DNA from 4 places in the Shewanella sp. 125m-7 genome. Region 1 is predicted to be linked to each of the others. Evidence: predicted binding sites of a transcription regulator. Region 1 holds the regulator's gene; each other region holds the start of a gene.
What was found. Region 1 encodes sigma-54, which starts transcription at its own class of promoters, with help from an activator protein. Its sites were predicted from a motif close to GTTGGCACGNNNNTNGNNT; they were not measured.

Region 1 (2,194 bases):
GAGCCGTTTGCAGGTGTTGATCCGATCTCAGTTATCGATATTAAAAAAATCATTGAGCAGCTTAAAAGCCGCGGCTTAGGTGTATTAATTACTGACCACAATGTTCGTGAAACATTAGACGTTTGTGAGCATGCCTATATCGTAAGTCACGGAAATCTCATTGCCGAAGGCACGCCTGCTGAAATCTTGGACAACCAACAGGTTCGTGCGGTGTACTTAGGTGAACAATTCAGGCTATAGTTAATTCACAGTATGGAAGCTAATAAACTCAATATGGAATTCTTTCCAATAAAAATCAAACTATTGAGTTTTAGAGCTACCTTCGCCAATTCAGCGAGCTTAAACGTTTAACTACAGTGTAGGGAATAGCGGTACGATGAAAGCGTCACTCCAGCTCAAAATGGGTCAACAGCTCACCATGACTCCACAGTTACAACAGGCGATCCGTCTGTTACAACTGTCTTCTTTAGAGTTACAACAAGAGATCCAACAAGCATTAGATTCTAATCCGTTACTAGAGTTAGATGAAGAGCAATCAGATGGCGACATGGACAACAGTGACGATCCATCTTCAAGTGATTCTAATGACCTAGATCTAGATAGCGCCAGCGTTGAAACCTCCGATGCCATGACTCAAGACTCTATGCCAGATGAACTGCCAATGGACACGACTTGGGATGAAGTCTATACCGTTTCTTCTAATTCAAGCTCAGGCGTGAGTCGTGAAGACGATATGCCATTTCAAGGCGAGACGAGTGAAGGATTATATGAGCATCTCGAGTGGCAAAAAAATCTGACTCCATTTTCAGAGAATGATCTCGCTATCGCCACCGCTATTATCGACGCCATTGATGAGCGCGGTTACTTAACCCAAAGCTGTGATGATATTTTAGAGGCGATGGGCGATCCTGAAACCGAGCTTGATGAAGTCGAAGCCGTTTTAAAACGCATTCAACATTTTGACCCCATTGGCGTTGCAGCGCGTGATCTTAGCGAGTGTTTGCTTATCCAATTAGCCCAGTACGCCGCCGATACTCCGCATATTGATAACGCTAGACTACTGATTAAAGACTATTTAGACCTGATTGCTGGACGTGATTTTAGGCAGTTAATGCGTAAAACTAAGCTCAAAGAGGATGATCTGCGTGATGCTATCACACTGATCCAAACCCTCAACCCGAGACCAGGGCTCGCTATTGCCCGTAGTAAAGACGAATACGTGATTCCAGATGTATCTGTTAGCAAGAAAAAAGGTCGCTGGGTAGTAGAGCTTAATCCTGATTACATGCCTAAAATTAATGTTAACCAACATTATGCCTCTATGGCTCGTAGCACCAAAAATCAGGCCGATGGGCAGTTTATCCGTGGTCATTTGCAAGAAGCTAAATGGTTTATTAAAAGCCTTGAAAGCCGTAACGACACCTTGCTAAAGGTAAGTAACTGTATTGTGAAATTCCAGCAAGGATTTTTTGAATATGGCGAAGAAGCCATGAAGCCTATGGTACTAAACGATATTGCTGAAGCCGTTGAAATGCACGAATCAACCATCTCACGCGTTACCACTCAAAAGTATATGCATACCCCAAGAGGTATTTTTGAACTCAAGTATTTCTTCTCCAGCCACGTAGGAACAGATGATGGGGGGGAGTGTTCATCAACAGCAATTAGAGCATTTATTAAGAAGTTAGTCGCAGCAGAAAACCAAAAGAAACCATTGAGCGATAGCAAAATGGCGCAACTTTTGGCTGAACAAGGGATTAAAGTTGCTAGACGTACGATTGCAAAATATCGAGAAGCAATGCTGATCCCCCCCTCAAACCAACGTAAGAGTTTATAACTCAAAATTAGGCACTTGGAGGATCGATATATGCAAATCAACCTGACAGGACATCACGTCGAAATCACGGATTCATTGCGAGGTTATGTAGAAGAAAAATTTACAAAGCTTGAACGACATTTCGATCAGATCAATAATGTGCACGTTATTTTGAATGTACAGAAAATGCAGCAAATTGCCGAAGCAAAAATCCACCTAAAAAATGGCGAAGTATTTGCGACTTCGGAAAATGCGGATATGTATGCCGCAATCGACTCCCTGATAGATAAACTAGATCGTCAGGTAATTAAACACAAAGAGAAGCTAACTAAACACTAACGATGGAACTAAGTACCGTTCTGCAGCCGGAGTGCACTA
Region 2 (2,194 bases), on a different contig from region 1:
TCGATTTGTAAATCGAGTGAGGTCAGCGCTCTAATGATCTGCTTACGTGCAACTGAAGAATCATCAATCACCATGATGTGGTAATGCTGGTTTCTATCAATCGTTAACGCTTCATCCAACTCTTTACTGGTATTAGTGTTAACCGGTGAGATCTCATCAAGAATTTTTTCAACATCTAAAATCTCAACTAACTCATTTTCAATCTCTGTCACCGCGGTTAAGTAAGAGAATTTCCCCGTCCCTTTTGGCGGCGGCATAATCGCTTCCCAATTCATGTTGATAATCCGCTCTACCGAGCTGACCAAGAAACCCTGCACACTGCGGTTATACTCCGAGATAATAATGAAGCTGTTAGCAACATCCTCAATAGGACGACCACCGGTTGCCGCGCTCAAATCAATGACCGAAATGGTCATGCCGCGAACGTGAGCAATACCACGCACCTTAGAGTTCAGTTTAGGTAACGCAGTTAAAGGTGGACACTGAAGCACCTCTTTCACTTTGAAAACATTGATACCGAATCGCTGACGTCCATTCAGTTTAAATAACAATAATTCTAGACGATTTTGTCCAACCAATTGAGTCCGTTTATTTACAGATTCGAGAATATTCGACATACATTTTTGCCTTGTACCTATTTTCATAGGCTCATATCTATTTCAATTTAATTAGTACGGGGTAAATGTATGGTTCACATATATGTTAGAATCCGGCTACACCCGCTATATTTCACACAACTATCGTCTTTAGGCACACTACTTGCTTATTTGAAGCTATCCAAGCGAGTATCGCCTTTTCAGTCAAACTAATGACGCAAGCAAATCCCAAAGGATAAAGATGATTGCAGTTCAGTACTTAATACTATACGGTCGCATTTTAGCGAATCAAGCTACTGCATTCATTATGAAAATCCACTTTTACTCATTTTTGATGATACTTCTGCTACCAACTGTAGCATCTGCGACAGCAGTCGCTAGCATTCCTTCTATATCGACCATTTCTCGATTAGCTATAGCGGCAGTTGAAGAAAAAATTGAAGCGCCTGATAAAGCAAAGATTAATATCACCCCCCAGAGCTTAGATACGCGTATCAATCTACCAAACTGCTACTTACCGATAACCGCTGAAATCGCCAGTGACCGCGCTATTCGTCGCAACAATACCGTAAAAATCAGCTGCAATAGCCCAGACTTAAGTTATCCATGGCAGATTTTCTTATCTGTAAGAGTCGATATCATGTATCCCATCGTGGTCGCAAAGTCGACCATGGGCCCCGGAGATCTTCTCTCCCAGAGCGATATTGAACTCGAATATATAGAACAAAGCATGTTACGAGGCCAACAATTTGAACAACTCTCTGAAGTCGTAGGAGCAAGACTGAAACGACGCGTCGCGCCTGGACAACCCATTTTTGTTAACCAACTGTGCATTGTATGTAAGGGCGATAGTGTGTCTATATTTGCCCGGTCAGAAAACTTTCAAATTAAAACCGTGGGTGAAGCACTGCATGACGGCAATATTGGCGACAAGATCCGCATAAAAAACAGTCACTCCCATAAAAAACTCGATGCTAGGGTCACAGGCGTTGGCCAAGTCGAAGTAAGAATGTAAGAATATAAGTGTGTAAAAAGTCCTAAAGTAACGAGTTACATTGCCGATAGTCTAGGTAAGAAACTCTCTTTATTAACTGTTGGATCTCAAAATGGCTATTGATATTAAACACGTAAACCCTCATGCCAATACACGTATTGGTACAGGTATGAACGCTAAAAGTGCAGAGGCTCAAACACCCGCAGCCCCAGCGACAACGACTCAGAAAGGCGATTCTGTGTCTATCACAGCGCAAGCTCAACAGATTCAAAATGTACAAACTAAGATGGCTGACTTGCCAGAAATTGACCAAAAGAAAGTAGACGAAATTAAAGCGGCAATTGCTGAAGGTCGTTACAAAATCGATCCAGAGAAGCTTGCAACTAACATCGCAACCTTTGAAAATGAGCTTAAAGACTTAAATTAAGCTTTATCTGCTAGCTTATGTATTCGCTTGCATATTAACTTGTGCATTAGCTTATGCGCGTATTTAAGCCATAACGGGTCAAAGCAACGAACTCTATAGAGCGAGAATTATTAAGGCCATTATGACAAACTTATCTCAACTCCTTAGCTCACAACACCAAGTGTTGACTGAGCTAAA
Region 3 (2,194 bases), on a different contig from region 1:
CAAATACTCCGACGCCATCTAAATGAGGCTGTTCATCACACCAACTTAATACAGCGTTAACTAACAGTCCGCCGTAGCCCTTACCTTGTTCATTATTCGCTATCGCAATGAACTGCAAGATGCCACATTGATTGCTTGGCAAGCTTTCGATGATTTGATTTTCTTTGTTAATAAGTGCTTGAGTTGACTGCCAGCCCGCACTTAACAACATTTTCAACCTCCAATGCCAATAGCGCGCCTCACCTAACGGAACTTGCTGAGTCACAATGCAAGCGAGCCCGATTAAACGTTCCCCGACGAACATACCGATTAATGCCTGTTCTTGTTGCCATAATTCGTTAAGTTCTTCTCTAATGGCCCCACGCAATTTTTGTTGGTACTGCGCCTGATCCCCCGTAAAAATCGTTTCTAAAAAAAAGGGATCGTCATGATAGGCGTTATATAGGATAGAGGCTGCAATGCGTAAATCTTCAGCGGTTAAATAAACAGCTCGGCATTCTTCCATGGCTTGATTTTCCATTGTTATTTTCCTTGATCAAGATCACACAACTCCAATGTAGCAAGCCTATAGAAAAGTGCAATTAATAATCAATTTAAAGCGTTAAGCCGATATGAGACCTAAGCAAATGAACTGGAAATAGAAGATAAGTTTAATCTTGATTTATAAACCATACTTAAAGGGACTGTATCGCAACGGTAGTAAAAAATGGATACCACAGCACAAAACTTCACCCAGCTTTTTTTACAACTTGGGCTAGAGAGCGACGACGCCTCAATTGAGGCTTTTATTAGTGGCCACTCACTAGCGAATGTTATACCACTTCATGAAGCACCATTTTGGAATAAGGCGCAGAAACATTTTTTAATTGAATCTATAGCAGAAGATGCCCAATGGTCTGAAGTTATTGATCATTTAGACACCTTATTAAGAAAACCATGAACGGACATTAGATTTTGCTATAGGCCATTTCACCCCAGCCCACTACCGCGTTATTGCTGATCACCACAGGTGTGCATTCATCCTTAGTCGTCTTGCCGTCACCATGAGTACGTTGAGTACGATAAAAAAGTACATACACTTCTTTGTCTTGCTGAATGTATGCCTCATTAAAGTCTGCCGTTCCCATAAGAGTTGTCACTTGATCTTTAGACATACCCAAGGAAATTTTTGCCAGGTTAGCACGGTTTTTATCTTGAACTTTTTCCCACGATCCATTGTTATCCCAGCCAGATTCACCATCACCGACATTGACCACACAGCCTGTTAGCCCTAAGCTTGCAATCCCAAAAAACGCTAAACCTAATAATTTATTTTTCACTTTAACTTCCTGTATTAACATTGTTTTTAGTTTTACTTAAAAAGCAATTAACATGCCATGCGTTAAGTTACTGTTTTATATTAATTTTATTGTCTATATGATTTTAGCGTCGCCAATAGATTAACGAAAATGCTAACGAGTAAGGAATTTGACTAACCATGAGTCCATTAGAACAAGTACTAGGTGCGGCCAAAAGGCTCAGTGATGAAGGCAAGGCGCCAACAATGGCACTCATTAAAACCAAACTCGGTAACAGCATAGCCATGCCTATATTGATCCAAGGCCTGCAACAGTTTAAATCCATGAGCGCTGAAGATAAAAATGCCCTGTCGACGCAGATTTTCACTGAAAACGTCAATAAGAATAGCGACGCGCCTTTAAGCCACTCAGAGCAAGCAAACAAAATCATTCATCTCCAGCGGGAGCTTAATCTGTTGAAAACTGAATTGAGTTCACTAAAACTGCAGTTTAACGAGTTTAAACAACACCTAAATGACACTAAAGGGAACGACAACTAATGCACGTGGTTGAATTACGATTTGAATGCTTCGATAACACTACAATCACTGCGGCAGAAAAAGCGATTAATGGCTTACTCGAAGCCTATCGAGCCAATGGACAAATTTTAGGCCGAGAATTCGCCGTCGCCTTTAATGATGGCGAATTTAGAGCAAGGCTATTAACACCAGAGAAAAGCAGTCTCTCGAAACGATTCAATAGCCCTTGGGTTGACTCCGCATTTAATGAGCTCACCGAGGCTAAATTGCTAGCCCCACGTGAGAAATATATTGGCCAAGACATCAATTCAGAAGTCTCTAGTCAAGACACGCCAAGCTGGCAGCTTTTATATACCAGTTACGTACATATGTGCTCAC
Region 4 (2,194 bases), on a different contig from region 1:
GAATGTCATTTTCTACTCAAGCCTTCATGCCAAAAGCGAGTAAAATGAGTCCAGTTGCTGGCTTGAAACGGATGTTTGGCGTGCAGGCCCTGGTTGAATTGACCAAAGGCATTGCAAAATTCTCGGTGGTGGCCATTACCGCTTATCTGCTATTAACTCTTTATCTCAATGATATTTTGATGCTGTCGCAAGATCATCTGCCAGGCAATATTTATCATGCGCTTGATATCGTGGTATGGATTTTTATTTTACTGTGCGCGTCAACGTTACTGATTGTGATTATCGATGTGCCATTTCAAGTTTGGAACCATGCTAAACAGCTAAAAATGACTAAACAGGAAGTGAAAGACGAATATAAAGACACCGAGGGTAAACCTGAGGTGAAAGGTCGTATTCGTCAGCTGCAACACGAGATGTCACAAAGGCGAATGATGGGCGAAGTACCAAATGCCGACGTAATCGTGGTAAACCCTGAGCATTACGCTGTTGCAGTTAAATATGACGCAAGCCGCTCTACAGCACCTTTTGTTGTTGCAAAAGGTGTCGATGAAGTGGCCTTTAAAATACGCGAAATTGCGCGTGAGCACGATGTTGCAATTGTATCTGCTCCACCACTGGCGCGAGCAATCTTTCATACGACCAAAATTGATCAAGAGATCCCAGAGGGGCTCTTTACTGCCGTTGCTCAGGTGCTAGCTTATGTATTCCAATTAAGACAATATCAAAAAGGTAAGGGCAGAAGGCCTAACGCTATCCCGATTAAGCAGCCGATCCCTGATGATTTAAAACATTAAAATGGATTAACTGCCCAAAAATCGGTCACTCAAAACGCGAAATATTCTTTGCTAGCGTGTTTCGGGTTATAGTCGGTTTAATTCGAGTAAAAATAATTGGTACAGTATTTGCTGTATAGGCGTTAGACGTCAAAGATCGGACTCAGGGTGAATGGAACTTAAAGCAAGGCTAGGCCAATTAATACAGATAAAGCCTGCGCATTTCAAAGGTATTGGGACACCGTTATTGGTTTTAGCCGCTCTGGCTATGATCATCTTACCTATGCCTGCGTTCCTGCTCGATATCCTTTTCACATTCAATATTGCACTGGCGCTAGTGGTGCTTTTGGTGGCGATTTACAGCGACCGACCGCTCGACTTTGCAGCGTTTCCTACGGTTTTGTTGGTCGCGACCTTACTCAGGTTGGCGCTTAACGTCGCCTCGACACGTGTGGTACTGCTTGAAGGTCATAATGGTGGCGATGCTGCGGGTAAAGTGATTGAAGCTTTTGGTTCTGTGGTGATAGGTGGTAACTACGCCGTAGGCTTAGTGGTGTTTTTAATCCTTATTATTATTAACTTCGCCGTGGTGACTAAAGGTGCTGGGCGTATCTCCGAGGTCAGTGCTCGCTTTACCCTTGACGCCATGCCGGGTAAGCAAATGGCCATCGATGCCGATCTAAATGCAGGCTTATTAAGCCAAGATGAAGCGCGCGCACGCCGCGCAGAAGTGACCCGTGAAGCGGATTTTTACGGTGCGATGGACGGTGCGTCAAAATTCGTAAAAGGTGATGCGGTCGCCGGAATATTAATTCTTGTTATTAATATTGTGGGCGGTTTTATTATTGGTATTGCTCAGCATGACTTATCTTTCTCTTCTGCCGTTGAAATTTATACCCTATTAACCATTGGTGATGGCCTAGTCGCACAGATCCCTGGTCTTCTATTATCTATTGCTGCCGCCTTGATGGTGACCCGTCAAAACGAGTCTGGTGACATGGGCGAAATGGTCATGGGACAGATGTTTGACAGTCCCAAGGCGCTAGCGATTGCGGCAGGCGTGATGTTCGTGATGGGCATAGTGCCTGGTATGCCACATTTGGTGTTCTTATCCTGTGCAGCAACGGCTGGAGCGGGCGCTTACTTTATTAAGAAAAAACAAGCCACAGAGCGCGAGCGCGCGCTGGAACTTGCAAAGTCAGGCCCGGTGGAGCCTCGTAACACTGAGCCTAAAGAGCTGAGCTGGGATGACGTACAACATGTTGACACCATAGGTCTAGAAGTGGGTTATCGTCTAATCCCCTTAGTGGATAAAGGTCAGGGCGGCGAGCTACTTGGGCGTATTAAGGGTGTACGTAAGAAGCTGTCACAAGAGCTCGGCTTCTTGGTGCCTGCGGTTCATATTCGCGATAATCTCGATC

Region 2: the regulator sigma-54 is predicted to act here: its motif matches at 747-765, upstream of flgA (flagellar basal body P-ring formation chaperone FlgA).
Region 3: the regulator sigma-54 is predicted to act here: its motif matches at 1,361-1,379, upstream of ACVBIL_RS08520 (DUF3192 domain-containing protein).
Region 4: the regulator sigma-54 is predicted to act here: its motif matches at 890-908, upstream of flhA (flagellar biosynthesis protein FlhA).

Annotation. Positions count from the first base shown of each region.
Region 1 covers NZ_JBRILQ010000006.1:91,079-93,272, reverse strand. The annotation lists gene lptB (LPS export ABC transporter ATP-binding protein) at 1-240, shown strand, start outside; gene ACVBIL_RS04500 (RNA polymerase factor sigma-54) at 377-1,837, shown strand; gene hpf (ribosome hibernation promoting factor) at 1,868-2,155, shown strand; gene ptsN (PTS IIA-like nitrogen regulatory protein PtsN) at 2,158-2,194, shown strand, end outside.
Region 2 covers NZ_JBRILQ010000043.1:15,700-17,893, forward strand. The annotation lists gene ACVBIL_RS16985 (chemotaxis protein CheV) at 1-617, opposite strand, end outside; gene flgA (flagellar basal body P-ring formation chaperone FlgA) at 904-1,611, shown strand; gene flgM (flagellar biosynthesis anti-sigma factor FlgM) at 1,703-2,017, shown strand; gene ACVBIL_RS17000 (flagella synthesis protein FlgN) at 2,139-2,194, shown strand, end outside.
Region 3 covers NZ_JBRILQ010000013.1:63,710-65,903, forward strand. The annotation lists gene ACVBIL_RS08510 (GNAT family N-acetyltransferase) at 1-520, opposite strand, end outside; gene ACVBIL_RS08515 (DUF2789 domain-containing protein) at 707-940, shown strand; gene ACVBIL_RS08520 (DUF3192 domain-containing protein) at 948-1,340, opposite strand; gene ACVBIL_RS08525 (hypothetical protein) at 1,478-1,837, shown strand; gene ACVBIL_RS08530 (Zn-ribbon-containing protein) at 1,837-2,194, shown strand, end outside.
Region 4 covers NZ_JBRILQ010000045.1:13,105-15,298, reverse strand. The annotation lists gene flhB (flagellar biosynthesis protein FlhB) at 1-794, shown strand, start outside; gene flhA (flagellar biosynthesis protein FlhA) at 946-2,194, shown strand, end outside.